Regions from separate parts of the Blautia sp. HCN-1074 genome, predicted to be linked through region 2. Evidence: predicted binding sites of a transcription regulator. Region 2 holds the regulator's gene; the other holds the start of a gene.
What was found. Region 2 encodes Rex, which represses fermentation and respiration genes when NADH is low (regulators of the CRP and FNR family bind a similar motif). Its sites were predicted from a motif close to ATTGTTAANTANTTAACAAT; they were not measured.
Positions count from the first base shown of each region.

Region 1: a site for Rex is predicted at 2,435-2,454, ahead of adhE (bifunctional acetaldehyde-CoA/alcohol dehydrogenase). Genes of this name have one in related genera too.

Region 1 is NZ_JBBKBP010000011.1:15,644-23,947, reverse strand. It holds gene typA (translational GTPase TypA) at 210-2,042, shown strand; gene adhE (bifunctional acetaldehyde-CoA/alcohol dehydrogenase) at 2,695-5,352, shown strand; gene WKT11_RS10720 (class II aldolase/adducin family protein) at 5,442-6,530, opposite strand; gene cls (cardiolipin synthase) at 6,641-8,200, opposite strand; gene bilS (flavodoxin family protein BilS) at 8,224-8,304, opposite strand, start outside.
Region 2 is NZ_JBBKBP010000009.1:61,848-70,151, forward strand. It holds gene WKT11_RS09730 (GH25 family lysozyme) at 1-276, shown strand, start outside; gene WKT11_RS09735 (hypothetical protein) at 278-433, opposite strand; gene WKT11_RS09740 (S8 family peptidase) at 780-1,628, shown strand; gene WKT11_RS09745 (NADP-dependent isocitrate dehydrogenase) at 1,779-2,987, shown strand; gene abc-f (ribosomal protection-like ABC-F family protein) at 3,063-4,973, opposite strand; gene WKT11_RS09755 (redox-sensing transcriptional repressor Rex) at 5,287-5,934, shown strand; gene WKT11_RS09760 (NAD(P)H-hydrate dehydratase) at 6,145-7,644, shown strand; gene alr (alanine racemase) at 7,709-8,304, shown strand, end outside.

The DNA of each region.
Region 1 (8,304 bases), on a different contig from region 2:
TAATAGGAAGAATAAAGTTACTGTTCACTCCGTTCTCAGTAACACGCTTCGCGATGCACAGGATTTATGCTAATCACATAAATCCGCGCCGTATTCTTAAGGATTTTGGCATATTCATGCCAAAACACCTCGCGGAATAGTAGCGTGTGAACAGTAACCGAATAAATCATTAATTTAATTCATATTCAAATAGGAAAGGAAATCATTTTATGAGAACAAAACGTGAAGATGTCCGTAACGTAGCCATTATCGCACACGTTGACCATGGTAAAACTACTCTGGTTGACCAGCTTCTGAAACAGAGCGGTGTATTCCGTGAGAATCAGGAAGTTCAGGAACGTGTCATGGACTCCAATGATATCGAGCGTGAACGTGGTATCACTATTTTATCCAAGAACACAGCTGTTCATTACAAAAATACAAAAATCAACATCATTGACACACCAGGACATGCTGATTTCGGCGGCGAGGTAGAACGTGTACTTAAGATGGTAGACGGTGTTATTCTTCTCGTTGATGCTTTCGAAGGTGCTATGCCTCAGACAAAATTCGTTCTTAAGAAAGCACTGGAACTTGACCTTCATGTAATCGTATGTATCAACAAGATCGACCGTCCGGAAGCCCGTCCGGATGAAGTTGTAGATGAGGTTCTGGAACTTCTTATGGATCTTGGTGCTTCTGATGAACAGCTTGACTGTCCGTTCCTGTATGCTTCTGCCAAAGCAGGACATGCTGTGATCGACTTAAACGACACTCCTAAGGATATGGCTCCGTTATTTGAAGCAATCCTGAAATATATCCCGGCTCCGGAAGGAGATCCGGAGGCAGATACTCAGGTTCTGATCAGCACGATTGATTACAACGAATACGTTGGACGTATCGGTGTTGGTAAAGTTGAAAACGGTACAATCGCTGTTAACCAGGAACTGACTCTGTTAAACCATCATGATCTGGACAAACGTAAGAAAGTTAAGATCAGCAAGCTCTACGAGTTTGACGGTCTGAACAAAGTTGAAGTAAAAGAGGCCACTATCGGTGCTATCGTTGCTATTTCCGGTATCGCAGATATCCATATCGGTGATACTCTCTGCGCAGGGGATAATCCGGAAGCTATTCCTTTCCAGAAGATTTCCGAGCCTACTATTGCCATGAACTTCATCGTAAATGACAGTCCGCTGGCCGGTCAGGAAGGTAAATACATTACCTCCCGTCATCTGCGTGACCGTCTCTACCGTGAGCTCAACACAGATGTCAGCCTTCGTGTAGAAGACACTGATACAACTGAGGCATTTAAAGTTTCCGGACGTGGAGAACTTCATCTGTCTGTCCTGATTGAAAACATGAGACGTGAAGGTTATGAATTCGCAGTAAGTAAACCGGAAGTTCTGTATAAAACAGACGAGCGTGGCAAGAAGCTTGAGCCTATGGAAATTGCTTATGTAGATGTTCCGGAAGAATTTTCCGGTACTGTAATCCAGAAGCTGAGCGAACGTAAAGGTGAACTGCAGGGTATGAGTACTGCCAGCGACGGCACTGTACGTCTGGAATTCCACATCCCTTCCCGTGGACTGATCGGATTCCGTGGTGAGTTCCTTACTTCCACAAAGGGTACTGGTATCATTAATACTATGTTTGACGGCTATGCACCTTATAAGGGAGATTTCCAGTACAGAAAACAGGGATCTCTGATCGCATTTGAGGCTGGTGAGGCTGTTACTTATGGCCTGTTCGCAGCTCAGGAGCGTGGTACTCTGTTTATCGGACCTGGTGCTAAGGTTTACAGTGGTATGGTTATCGGTCAGAATGGTAAGGCTGAGGATATTGAGTTGAATGTATGCAAGACTAAACATCTGACTAATACACGTTCTTCTTCTGCTGATGATGCGCTGAAATTAACTCCGCCCAGAGTTCTGAGTCTGGAACAGGCGATCGACTTTATCGATCAGGATGAACTGCTGGAGGTTACACCGGTATCTCTCCGTATCCGTAAGAGACTTCTGGATTCCAGAGAACGTAAGAGAGCAGCTTTCAGAAAAGCCTGAAACAAATAGAAACTTAAGAAAAACTAAGCCCCGCAGATTTTGCGGGGCTTAGTTTTTCTTAATCATTACCGTTCACAGTAACTCTTAATCTCCTGCAAACATAGTCAATCGGATATTCGCAATCCGCTTTCGCTACTTGCTCATAACCGAATAACTGCTTCGCAGTTTATCAGGAGGGGCTTGTACCCCTCCTGATACAAGTAAGTCCCCAACCACTGCTTATTGCTCTTCGCAACCTCCGCAGGGGACTTACTTGATTCGGTTAAAAACATAAATCCTTCTACAAATTATATTGTTATATTTTCACGAAATTTCGAGTTAGTATTCGTTAACTTTTTGCATGTTTTGTGATTGACAAATGATTAACAAAGTCATATAATAGCATCATCGAGGTTGTTAATTTATTAACGTTATTTTTTTAACTTTCTCTCAGTTGCCAACAGAAAATATATTGTTAAATTTTTCTCATATATTCTGACATTTGATATTTTATTCACATTATTTACGTGATTATTCACAATTTTCACCATAATATTTCGTTACGCTTATATTAATATTACTGTTGACCGAATAATCAGTTTATTTGTATAATAAAACCATAACAGGTCACGGTAAATACTTTTAACGAAAACACAAACAGGAGGATTCCCAAATGGCAAAAAAAGAGAACACTATTCCAACCATCATCGACACCCCTGAAGCCCTTACCGCAAAGATTGCAGCCATGAAAGAGGCACAGAAGATTTTCGCAGCATTTACCCAGGAGCAGGTAGATAAGATTTTTAAAGCTGCCGCTACTGCTGCTGACAAAGCACGTATCCCGCTTGCTAAAGATGCTGTTGAAGAAACAGGAATGGGTATTGTAGAAGATAAGGTTATCAAGAACCATTACGCAGCCGAGTATGTATACAACGCATATAAGAATACCAGAACCTGCGGTGTGATTGAAGAAGACACTGCTTACGGTATTAAGAAAATAGCTGAACCGATCGGTCTGATCGCTGCAGTTATTCCTACAACTAACCCGACGTCTACTGCAATCTTCAAAACTCTGATCGCGCTGAAAACACGTAATGCGATCATCATCAGTCCGCATCCCCGCGCAAAGAAATGTACCATTGATGCAGCAAAGGTTGTTCTGGAAGCAGCTGTAGAAGCCGGTGCACCGGAGGGAATCATCGGATGGATTGATGTTCCAAGTCTTGATCTGACAAATCAGGTTATGCGTGAAGCAGACATCATCCTTGCTACAGGTGGTCCCGGAATGGTTAAAGCTGCCTATTCTTCCGGAAAACCTGCTTTAGGTGTAGGTCCCGGAAATACTCCTGTTATCATTGATGACAGTGCAGATATCCGTCTGGCAGTTAACTCCATCATCCATTCCAAAACATTTGACAATGGTATGATCTGTGCTTCCGAACAGTCTGTAACTGTTCTTGAAAGCATTTATAAGAAAGTAAAAGAAGAATTCCTTTACAGAGGATGTTACTTCCTGAAACCGGATGAATTAGAGAAAGTAAGAAAAACTATCCTTATCAATGGCGCATTGAATGCAAAGATCGTAGGTCAGAAAGCTGCCACTATCGCTGAGATGGCCGGTGTTGCAGTTCCTCCTGAGACAAAGATTCTGATCGGTGAAGTTGAATCTGTAGACATCAGCGAAGAATTCGCACATGAGAAGCTTTCCCCTGTACTTGCCATGTACAAAGCCAAGACCTTTGACGAAGCGATTGCCAAAGCTGAACAGCTTGTAGCTGACGGCGGTTATGGACATACCTCCGCTCTCTACATTGACACAAGAGAGAAGGAAAAGATGGAAAAACATGCAGCAGCTATGAAGACCTGCCGTATCCTCATCAATACTCCATCTTCTCAGGGCGGCATCGGCGACCTTTACAACTTCAAACTTGTTCCGTCCCTGACTCTGGGCTGCGGTTCCTGGGGTGGCAACTCCGTATCTGAGAATGTAGGTGTGAAACATCTTATCAACATCAAGACCGTTGCTGAAAGGAGAGAAAATATGCTCTGGATTAGAACACCGGAAAAAGTTTATTTCAAAAAAGGCTGCCTGCCGGTTGCTCTGGATGAGCTTGGCACTGTTATGCACAAGAAACGCTGCTTTATCGTAACAGACTCTTTCCTTTATAAGAATGGATATACTAAGAAGATCGAAGATAAATTAGATCAGATGGGAATCGTACATACCTGCTTCTATGATGTAGAACCAGATCCATCTCTCGCTTCTGCAAGAGCCGGTGCTGCAGCAATGAGAATGTTCGAGCCTGACTGCATTATCGCAATGGGCGGTGGTTCCGCAATGGATGCCGGCAAGATCATGTGGGTTCTCTATGAAAATCCGGACGCCAACTTTGATGATATGGCTATGGACTTTATGGATATCCGTAAGAGAATCTTCACATTCCCGCATATGGGTAAGAAAGCTTACTTTGTAGCTGTTCCGACATCTTCCGGTACAGGTTCCGAGGTAACACCGTTTGCTATCATTACTGATAAAACTACAGGTATCAAATGGCCTCTGGCTGATTATGAATTAATGCCTGATATGGCTATTGTTGATACCGATAATATGATGAGCGCACCTAAAGGACTGACCTGTGCTTCCGGTATCGACGTTATGACTCATGCACTTGAAGCCTATGCTTCCATGATGGCGTCTGATTATACAGATGGTCTTGCATTAAATGCGATTAAACTGGTATTTAACTATCTGCCACGTGCATACAAAGATGGTTCTGATGTAGAAGCAAGACAGCATATGGCAAATGCTTCCTGCATGGCTGGTATGGCTTTCGCAAATGCTTTCCTTGGCGTAAACCACTCTCTTGCTCATAAGCTGGGAGCTTTCCATCACATTCCACATGGTATCGCAAATGCTCTGGTTCTGCTTCATGTTCTGCGCTATAATGCAGCCGAAGTTCCGGCTAAGATGGGTACCTTCCCACAGTATCAGTATCCGCACACACTTGCACGTTACGCTGAGATTGGCCGTTCTGTAGGTCTGACAGGCAAGAACGACAGCGAAGTATTTGAGAAGCTTCTCCAGAAACTGCAGGAACTGATGGATACTATTGAGATCAAACATACGATCAAAGAATACGGCGTAGACGAGAAGTACTTCCTTGAAACTCTGGACGAAATGACCGAACAGGCATTCAACGACCAGTGTACAGGTGCCAACCCGAGATATCCATTAATGTCTGAGCTGAAAGAAATCTATCTGAAAGCTTACTATGGTGAGGGAAATATTCCTGAATCCAGGAAAGCCAAAGAGAAAAAAGAAGAGAAATAAAATTTGCTGAAAATAAACCTTTTCCTTTAAAAATATAGTGTTTAAATCAACAAAATGGGGCTGTCAAAAAAAGACAGCCCCTTATTATATTATTTCTTACTGCGGTATGCTTCTGCTTCCCAATGTGTGATAAAGTATGTAATATCATCTGTCATGTGAAGCGGTCCGCCAAAGCTTTCTGAATATACTGCAAGCTTGATCGCATCTTTTACAAGAAGCTGTGCTTTTGCAGCTTTTCCCTTATCATCTTCCATAATAAAGGCACCGACTCCCTGTACCAGGATCAGTCTTGGCTCTTTGTCATTCTCTGCCATAAATTCATCCAGCGCTGCTTTTGCCTGATCAATATTTTCTACAAATAACGGATATGGTCCGCAATATACAATGTGATCCGGTGTAAACGGTTTCAGAAGGGGTGCAGCCGCTGCTTTATCTTTTACAAAGTTATCAGCTTCCGCTACAGGTACAACTTCTACCGCATGTCCCAGTAACCGGGAAAGCTTCTCTGCTGCCTGCTCTTTTTCAGGTGTAACAGCATCACTGACATCAGCAGTTCTCTTTACCTGTTTCTCTAATTTACTGATCACATCGTCAAATAACACTCCAATTTCCTCTACAGTATTTGCTGCAACGAAAATTCCGTGATTCTGGAGCAGAAGAACCTGAACATCTTTTCCGGATTCTTCTTTATAAGCATTCATTTTCTCATAACAGATACGCGCAAGTGTATAACCTGGTTTGCAGATATCGATCCAGAGTACATCTTTTCCAAGAAGCTCTTCGCTGAGTTCCTTTGCCCCTTTTCCGCAGGTCAGTCCATTGACAAGTGTAGGATGAACATGCAGTACATAAGTATAGGCAAATAAATTATGAAGCAGCGCTTCCACACTTGGACGTTTGGTTTTATCAGCATCTGTTACTGCTGCCATAACATCTGCAAGATACAGTGATTCACGTTTGACATCATCTTCAGGATAATCTGTTTTCATGATTTCATTCAAACGTGCTCTGCTCATTTCCACAAATTCCTCTGCCTTGATTGTAGCAAGCTGTGTACCGGAGCCTTTTACATACAATGTGGTGTCATCTTTTACTGAAGTATTGCCACCGCCTGCAAGAACATAAGCAGGGTTGCTTCCATAAGCATTTGACATTTTTACTAAGGTTGAAAGATCCATAATTAAAATTCCTCCCATATTTATAATAGTTTTGCTCTTTCCTATTGTACACGATATCCTACTTTTTTCCAAGTGTTATAATGTTGCTGTGAACGGAGTAAACAGTAACGTTATAATAATCCCGCAAATAATCTCATAAACAGCTGTCCCAGTCGCAGATATGCACTTCGTCCGGTACTGTACTGTTCTGTCACTTCACGGCATTCATCCATTGTTGCTGCAAGATCATTTCGGATATCCAGAACTGCCTGACAGTCCGCCATAAAGCATCCATTCTCAAAATGATGATACAGACTTCTGTAATCCAGGTTTATGGTTCCGCAGGTTGCCATACAGTCATCTGCCACACTCATCTTTGCATGACAGAAGCCAGGCGTCCACTCGTAGATACGCACCCCATGTTTCACCAGTCCATGGTAGAAGGAACGGGTAATATTGTAGATCATTTTTTTATCCGGAATACCAGGTGTAATGATCCTCACATCTACCCCTCGCTTAGCAGCCAGGCACAGGGCATGTGTCATTTCATCTGTGATGATCAGATATGGAGTCATAAACCAGCAGTATTTTTCCGCTTTGTTCGCCATACTGATATACACTTCTTCGCCTACCTGCTCATTATCCATAGGGCTGTCTGCATAGGGCTGGATAAAGCCCGTCTGCTTTGCCTGATAATCTGTACTGAGCAGAAATTTGTTAAAATCACTGTCATTTTTATCTTTGTCGCTGACAGCATTCCACATCTCCAGGAATGTCACTGTCAAAGAATGGACAGCCTCGCCTTCCAGACGGATGCCTGTATCCTTCCACTGTCCATAAGGATGTGTGAAATTAAAATACTCATTAGCAAGGTTGTACCCTCCGGTAAATCCTACTTTTCCATCAATCACTGTAATCTTGCGGTGATCCCTGTTATTCAGAAACACATTCAGGCCCGGAGTAAAGGGGTTGAATACTCTGCAGTGGATTCCAACCTTTTCCATCTTCTTGATAAAATCTGTGTTGATAAATCCAATGGAACCCATATCATCATAAAATACCCTGACATCCACTCCCGCCTTTACGCGGTCCTCCAGAACACTCTGGATTTTATGCCAGGCCTGTGCATCCTCGATGGCATGGTATTCCATAAAAATAAATTTCTCTGCCTTTGCCAGATCTTCCAGCTGAGCCTCCAGTCCTTTAACTGCCTCATCATAATAAATAACGTCCGTATTCTGATAAACCGGATAGGAGGCATTTCTCTGTATATAATCAGCGATATTGCCTGCCTTCGGAATCTTTCTGCCAAGCGTTTCCCTGCACTCACTGTCATTGGGAAGCAACGGCAGAAGTTCCCTGTCAATCTGGGCATAGCGCTCTCTCATTTTGAGGGTACCGCCGTTAAGACCAATCAGTAAATATAATCCCACTCCCATAATAGGGAATACAAGGATCAAAATAACCCATGGCATCTTCATAGATGAAGTCTGGTCTGACGCATACAACTTAAGAACCAGTACACCTGCAAGAAGCCTTGTCATCAGATTGATAATCTCCGCATATTGATTCAGCTTTGTAATCATAACAATGATAAAAGCTGCTTCCAACAAAATACATACCGCGGAAAAACATAATCGTTTTACACCATTTTTCGTTTTCGCCCTGCCTTCCAGAGTATCCTGTTTCATGTTCTTTCTCTCCCCTCTGCCAATTATTTAGAAAAGTCTTTCCTGATTATTCTGCCAAGCCTGTCCAGATCCTCATTGTCAGGGTGAGATAACGCCCTGTCAAA
Region 2 (8,304 bases):
GGAGATATTTATTATTTTGGAAGTGATGGCGTACGCTGTGAAGATGGAATGAAACGCGTAACGGAAAATGGCACTTCTCGCACTTATTATTTCCACACAGATGGAAAAGCACATAAAGGCTGGCTGACATATAAAGGTAAAAAATATTATTTTTATAAAGGAAACAGTAAAATATTATCAGGAACCAGAGCAGAGAATATTACTCTGACCAGCTCAAATAATATTGTTTCTGTCTTTGATAAAAACGGAGTATGCACAAAACAGTACAAAAAATAAATTAGCTGGTATGTGTCTTTTTCCATTCATTTATAAATTCTATCTGTTCCTGATCGGAGATTTCCTGTGATGCTGCGTCGTTTCCGGCGGCTACACAGCATAGGAGAATGAAAGTCTGACAGAGAAGAAAGACCAGAATAAATAATAACGTAATCATAAGCTGCCTCCTGTTATATGCGAGAGATACTGACTTTTGGTATAGACTTTATGAATATACCAAAAGTCTTTGCATATTTTGAGAGTTTTATACATTTTATTCAAAAAAAGCAGAAAAATACCAGATGCTAATGAGAAATGTAAAGGGATTGTCAGGAATACTTGTAAATAATAATTGTTGGAAACACGAAGACAAGTTTTCGGGAATAATTTAAAGTAAGACTGGGCTTATAATATTTCAATGAAATGACGTTAGGGTCAAAAGTCTTATCGTGCAGGCGCGAATGACTTTCTGACTTTTTGCTCCTGATATCATAAAATGTTATAAGTGGATTGAGGAGTTGTTTATGATAAATTCAGATGATTCCGGCTATTCAGGAAAGGGCATTGGTGTCTGTGTGCTGGATACCGGGATTTATTCTCATATAGATTTTACAGGGCGGATACGGGCATTTCATGACTTCATCGGACACCGTATCCAGCCGTATGATGATAATTCTCATGGAACCCATGTATGTGGTATCATAGGCGGTGACGGAAGAGCTTCACAGGGGCGTATCAGGGGAGTTGCACCTGGCTGTGAACTGATTATGCTGAAAGTTCTGGACCGTATGGGAAACGGAAGAAAAGAGGATGTGCTGAGGGCTTTTCAGTGGATTTTGGAGAACCGGCGGTATTATGGAATCCGTGTGGTCAATATTTCTGTCGGAACGACTTGTCGAACATTTGAGGATCATAAGGTTTTGATTGATGGAGTAGAGCGGTTATGGGATGAAGGACTGGTTGTAGTGGCCGCAGCAGGAAATCAGGGACCTGGTCCGGGAAGCGTGACGGCGCCCGGAAGCAGCCGTAAGATCATTACCGTAGGCTCCAGTGATCTTCTCACGGGGCGGACTGCCATATCAGGAAGAGGACCGACTTTTGAATGTATCTGCAAGCCTGATCTGGTTGCTCCGGGAAATCATATACTTTCCTGTGCTTCGGGACCGGATAACGGATATGGAGTTAAGAGTGGCACATCCATGTCCACACCTCTGGTTTCCGGCGCGGCAGCACTGATGTTAGAAAAAAATCCGGAGCTGACAAATGTTCAGATTAAGATGAAATTAAAAGAATGTGCCAGAGATCTGGGACTGCCTAAAAATCAGCAGGGTTGGGGAGAATTGGATTTGGGACATCTTATGCGATCAGTATGAATTAATTGTACAATTGCAGAAATACCACTTTACCATACAAAAGCATTGACGAATGGTCAGATTTCGGCTATTATGATAGTTAATTGATTATCAAAGGTGCTGTACACACAGTGAACAGTAAAATTATCAAAGCCAAAGAGGAGGACTAACATGAAAAAAATTCAGATGCAGACACCACTTGTGGAAATGGATGGAGATGAGATGACCAGAATTCTCTGGAAGATTATTAAAGATGAACTTATTCTCCCATATATTGATTTGAATACTGAGTATTATGATCTTGGCCTGGAATACAGAAATGAAACTGATGACCAGGTAACTGTTGACGCAGCAGAAGCTACCAAGAAGTACGGCGTTGCAGTTAAATGTGCAACGATTACTCCGAATAAGGCGAGAATGGAAGAGTACACCTTAAAGAAAATGTACAAAAGCCCGAATGGAACGATTCGTGCGATTCTTGATGGAACCGTATTTCGTGCTCCGATTGTTGTAAAGGGTATCGAGCCATGTGTTAAGAACTGGAAGAAACCGATCACGATCGCACGTCATGCATACGGTGATGTGTATAAGAATACAGAGATGTACATTGATGGACCAGGAGATGCTTATCTGGTATTTGAAGGTGCTGACGGACAACAGAGAAAAGAATTGATTCATCACTATGAAGGCCCGGGGGTTCTTCAGGGTATGCACAATCTGGATAATTCTATCACAAGTTTTGCAAGATGTTGCTTTAATTATGCGCTTGATACGAAACAGAATCTGTGGCTTGGCGGCAAGGATACGATTTCCAAGATTTATGACGGACGTTTCAAAGAAATTTTTGCAACGATCTATGAGAATGAATTCAAGGATAAATTCGAGGCAGCAGGCATTGAATACTTCTACAGTCTGATCGATGATATTGTAGCCCGCGTTATGAAAGCGGAAGGTGGATTTATCTGGGCGTGCAAGAACTATGATGGTGATGTTATGAGTGATATGGTTTCTTCTGCGTTTGGTTCTCTGGCTATGATGACATCCGTTCTGGTATCCCCTCAGGGTTATTATGAATATGAGGCTGCTCACGGAACTGTACAGAGACACTATTATCGTCATCTGAAGGGCGAAGAGACCTCCACAAACTCTGTGGCAACAATTTTTGCATGGACTGGTGCACTGAGAAAAAGAGGCGAATTAGATGGCAATAAAGATCTGATGGAATTCGCAGACAAGCTTGAGAAAGCTACTCTGGAGACGATCGAGAGCGGTAAGATGACAAAAGACCTTGCATTGATTACTTCTCTTGAGAATGTAACCGCGCTGAATAGTAAGGAATTTATTCTTGCAATCAGAGAAAAGCTGGATGAGATTTTATAATTTGTAAATGATTATGTCTCAAAACTGATAGATCGTATTTTATAAGATATATAATAAAAATGGGAGGAACCTGCATTATGCAAGTTCTTCCCATTTTTCATATAATCCCTCAAGTTCTTCGGTAATTGCGGACTTCTCTTTGCTGAGTTTTGCACATTCTGCTACGTTGGTGCAGATATCCGGGAGAACCATGGTTTCGTCGATTTCTTTGTCTCTTGTTTCAAGTTCTTCAATACGGGCTTCAACTTTTTTCAATTCATTTTCGCGTTTTCTTTGGCGTGCCTGTTCTTCTTTCTGTTGTTGCCAGGAGAGTTTATTGTCAGATGCCTGTTTGGCTTCTGCGATTGCCTGGGCGGCAGCGGGTGCATATTTTTCAGTCAGTTCTTCTTTCTTTTCCAGATAATAATCATAGTCTCCGATATAATTTACGACTGCCTGGTTAGTCAGATCCAGAATTCTGGTAGCTGTCTGATTGATGAAATATCGATCGTGGGAGACATAGAACACGGTTCCGGTATAGCTGTTTAATGCCTCTTCCAGGATTTCCTTGGATGCGATATCAAGATGGTTGGTAGGCTCATCGAGAATCAGAAAGTTTGCCTCTGAAAGCATCAGCTTGGCGAGAGATACACGGCCTCTTTCTCCACCGGAGAGGGCAGAGATGAGCTTAAATACATCGTCTCCTGTGAACAGGAAAGCAGCGAGCATATTTCGAATCTCTGTTTCTGTAAGAGTAGGATAAGCATCAGAAATTTCTTCAAAGATAGTTTTCTCCATATGCAGTACGTGATGTTCCTGATCGTAATAGCCAATCTGAACTTTAGAACCAAGACTGAATCTGCCGCCGTCTGCATCAATCAGTCCATTGATGATCTTTAACATGGTAGTCTTACCGGTTCCGTTATTACCAATCAGAGCTACACGTTCTCCACGCTTGATCTCAAAAGAGATATCGCTGAAAAGTGTCTGCCCCGGGAAAGATTTGGAAAGGTTCTCTACAGTGAGAACGTCGTTTCCGCTGATAAATCTTGGTTCCAGTGAGATTCGCATCTGGTTCTGGATTTCCTGTGGCTTATCGATACGCTGAATCTTATCCAGCATTTTTTCACGGCTCTCCGCGCGCTTAATTGACTTCTCACGGTTAAAGGATTTCAGTTTGGCAATAACAGCCTCCTGATGTTTGATATCACGCTGCTGGTTAAGATAAGCTTTATACTGCGCGTCACGAAGCTGTGCTTTTTTGAGTGCATAGGCGGAGTAATTTCCACTGTACATACGCATAGTGCCGGCTTCAATTTCTACTACCTTAGTGACTACCTTGTCAAGAAAATAACGGTCATGGGATACAATAAATACAGCTCCCGGATAGTTGAGCAGATAAGTTTCCAGCCAGGAAATACTCTCCATATCAAGGTGGTTGGTAGGCTCATCCAGCAGAAGGATATCCGGGCTGGAGAGAAGCAGTTTACCGAGAGCAACACGTGTTTTCTGACCTCCGGAGAGAGTTTCAATCTGGCGTTCGAAATCATCTTCGGTAAAGCCAAGACCTTTTAATACGCCCATGATCTCGCTTTTGTATGCGTATCCGTTTTCCAATTCAAACTGGTGGCTCAGTCTCGTATAAGTATTCATCAGACTGTCCAGAGCATCACCTGTGGTTGTTTTCATCTCCTGTTCCAGAGAACGCAGGCGATTCTCCATATCAATGATGTGCTGCTTGGTAGAAATCAGCTCCTCATAAATCGTGTGGTGTCCATGGATATCCTGGTACTGGGCGAGATATCCGATATTTTTATCTTTGGCAAGGACTACGTTTCCCGAATCAGGTGAGAGCTCGTGCATGATGATACGCAGCAGGGTAGTTTTACCGGCACCATTATTGCCAATCAGAGCTGCTTTTTCACGGTCTTCTATATGGAAACTGGCGTCTTGAAGGATGACTTTTTCGCCAAAAGATTTACAGATATTCTGACATGATAAAATCATAAGAATTCCTCCATTTATAATTTGTCCGCGTACTATTATAATCGAAAAAAGTTGTTTTTGAAAGTATTTTAAATGAATTTATCTATTTCTACAAAGATATTCGTTGCTTAGTAGTGCAATCCCAATTTGTTCCAGACTGCCGGAAATGATAGAAAGTTATAGATAAAAAATAGAAAATACCGTTTTATAAGATAGTTTCTGAGGTAAATTGATAAAAAATGCAGAATTATTTGGTGAAAAAGTACAGAATTAGTTTGACAATAAAATAACATCTGGGTATAATTGACATAGACAAGTTAAGGAGGGAAAATTTGTGGAAGCTAAGGAAATTTCAAAAGCGGTGATTAAACGTCTGCCACGTTATTATCGCTACCTCGGTGAGTTGATGGAGGAGAATGTTGAGCGTATATCTTCCAATGATCTCAGCAAAAAGATGCATGTGACAGCTTCCCAGATTCGTCAGGACTTAAATAATTTCGGCGGTTTTGGTCAGCAGGGTTATGGCTATAATGTACGTTATTTATACACAGAGATCGGCAAGATCCTTGGACTGGATACAGTACATCCGATGATTATTCTTGGTGCCGGTAATCTGGGACAGGCGCTGGCCAATTATGTGGACTTCGAAAAACGTGGTTTTAAACTGGTTGGTATTTTTGATGTAAATCCTGTACTTGAGGGAATTGCGGTGCGCGGAATCGAGATACAGATGTTAAGTGATCTTCCATTTTTTCTGAAGGAGAATGAGGTAGAGATTGCTATTTTGACTCTTCCGAAGAATAAAGCCAAAGAGATGGCGAAGATTTTAATTGATAATGGAATTAAGGCAATCTGGAACTTTGCACACATTGATCTGGATGCTCCGGAGGATGTAATGGTTGAGAATGTACATCTTTCAGAGAGCCTTATGACTCTGTCCTATAACCTGAGTGAATACAGGAAAGAGCACGAAGGCGAGTAGAACATGATGTGGAACACAAGGCTGTGGTCATCTGATCACAGCTTTTCTGAATTTAGCAGGATGATTTGGCTTATTCACAACTATAAAATGAAAGTGGATTTAAAATATCCGTCTGGCCAGAATGGCTGAGAAATTTATTCTGTATAAAATTACGTGGTGGAACAAATTAAATATTTGATGAAATACGGGAACATACGGGGAGGTGAACAGATGAGAGGAGTTGTGACTGCGGCAGAAATGAAGGCGCTGGATGCAAATACGATTGAGAAAGCCGGAATTCCTTCGCTGGTATTAATGGAGCGTGCTGCATTACAGACTGTTACAGAAATCATAAAGCGGGTGAATACGAAGGATAAAGAGAAAATCCTGGTGGTCTGCGGAACCGGGAATAACGGAGGAGACGGACTGGCAATTGCCAGATTACTCCATTTACACGGATTTAAAACGTGGTATTATATTGTTGGAAATGAAGAAAAAATGACAAAAGAAACTTCCAGTCAGCTTCGCACAGCAGAGTATTATCATACTCCACGGGTGCATAACCTGATTCTGGATGAATATACTACTATAGTAGATGCCATTTTTGGAGTTGGACTCAGCAGACCGATAGAGGGAAAATACGGAGAACTTATCAGCGAATTAAATCAGGCATCTGCGTTTAAAGTTGCGGTGGATATTCCTTCAGGGATTGATGCAGATACAGGATTCGAGAAAGGAATCGCTTTCCGGGCCAATCTTACGGTTACATTTGCTTTTCGAAAGAGAGGCCTGTGTTTCTATCCGGGGCGTATGTATGGTGGGGAGATCATTGTGGCGGATATTGGGATTTATTCAATGCCTGATAAGAAAATCCGAATGAATTACCTGGAAAGAGAAGATTTGAAAATGCTTCCGGACAGACTTCCCTATGGGAATAAGGGGACTTTCGGTAAGGTACTTTTGGTTGCAGGTTCTGAAGGAATGTGCGGTGCAGCATATTTAAGTGCCGCAGCTGCACTAAAGTGTTCGGCGGGCATGGTGAAGATCCAGACCGTGGAGGCAAATCGTGTTCCATTACAGACACTTCTGCCGGAGGCAATGATCACCTGTGATTTTGATGAGAGTAAAAATGAGAGAATGCTGGAATGGTGTGATGTGCTGGTGATCGGACCGGGGCTGGGAGCAAGTGCACAGAGCAGAGAGCGTGCTCAGTGGTTTCTGTCAAGAGCTGCTATGTGTGGAAAATCAGTTGTTCTGGATGCAGATGGATTGAATCTTCTGGCACTTCATGAGGACTGGAAGAGGTTTATCGGAGAGAATGTGATCGTCACGCCGCATATTGGCGAGATGAGCCGCCTGTGTGGAAAAAGTATTGGTGATATTCAGGATTGTCTGGTTCAGACAGCATTTGACTATGCAAAGGAAACAAAAGCAGTCTGTGTTTTGAAAGATGCATGTACTGTAGTGTCAGGTGCGTCAGAAGAGAGGTATCTGAATATTTCCGGAAACGCAGGAATGGCAACAGCTGGCAGTGGTGATGTACTAAGCGGCGTGATCGCAGGTGTGCTTTGTATGTATCTGAAAGCAGAAAGGAAGCCATCCATGGCGATGATGGCAGCCCTTGGTGTATATGTTCATGGGCTTGCCGGTGATCTGGCGGCTGAAACAGTAGGTCAGCGGGGTATGACAGCAGGAGACATTATCCGGTTTTTGCCGGAAATATTAAAATAAAGAATAACTGGTCGTAACAACGTGTGAATCGTTTATGAGCAGTTATGGCAGAGGACGAATTATTATGGAGAAAAATAACAGAGTGAAAGCAGTGATTTCTCTGGATGCCGTAGAACAGAATTTCAGGGAAATGAGAAAGAATATTGCAGAGGATACGAAGATGATCGCAGTGGTTAAGGCGGATGCTTATGGCCATGGTGCGGTACCAATCGCACATCTGATAGAGAATCATGATTATATCTGGGGATTTGCGGCTGCAACGGCAGAAGAGGCTGTTCATCTGCGTCAGGCCGGTATTACAAAACCAATTCTGATTCTTGGAATTGTATTTGATGAATACTTTCCTGAACTTGTTCAGTATGACATTCGTCCTGCTGTATGCGAGTATGATGAGGCGAAGAAACTCTCTGATGAAGCTGTTTTACAGAATAAGACGGTACATATTCATATTGCGCTGGATACAGGTATGACCAGAATTGGTTATGCGGATATACCAGAGAGTGTGGAGGAAATCAAAAAGATCGCTGAGCTTCCGAAGCTTGAGATAGAGGGGATGTTTACTCACTTTGCGAGAGCGGATGAGTATGACAGAAGCCCGGCGATGGTTCAGCTTGAACGATATCAGGATTTTTCGAAACGTGTAGAGGAAGCCGGAGTGGA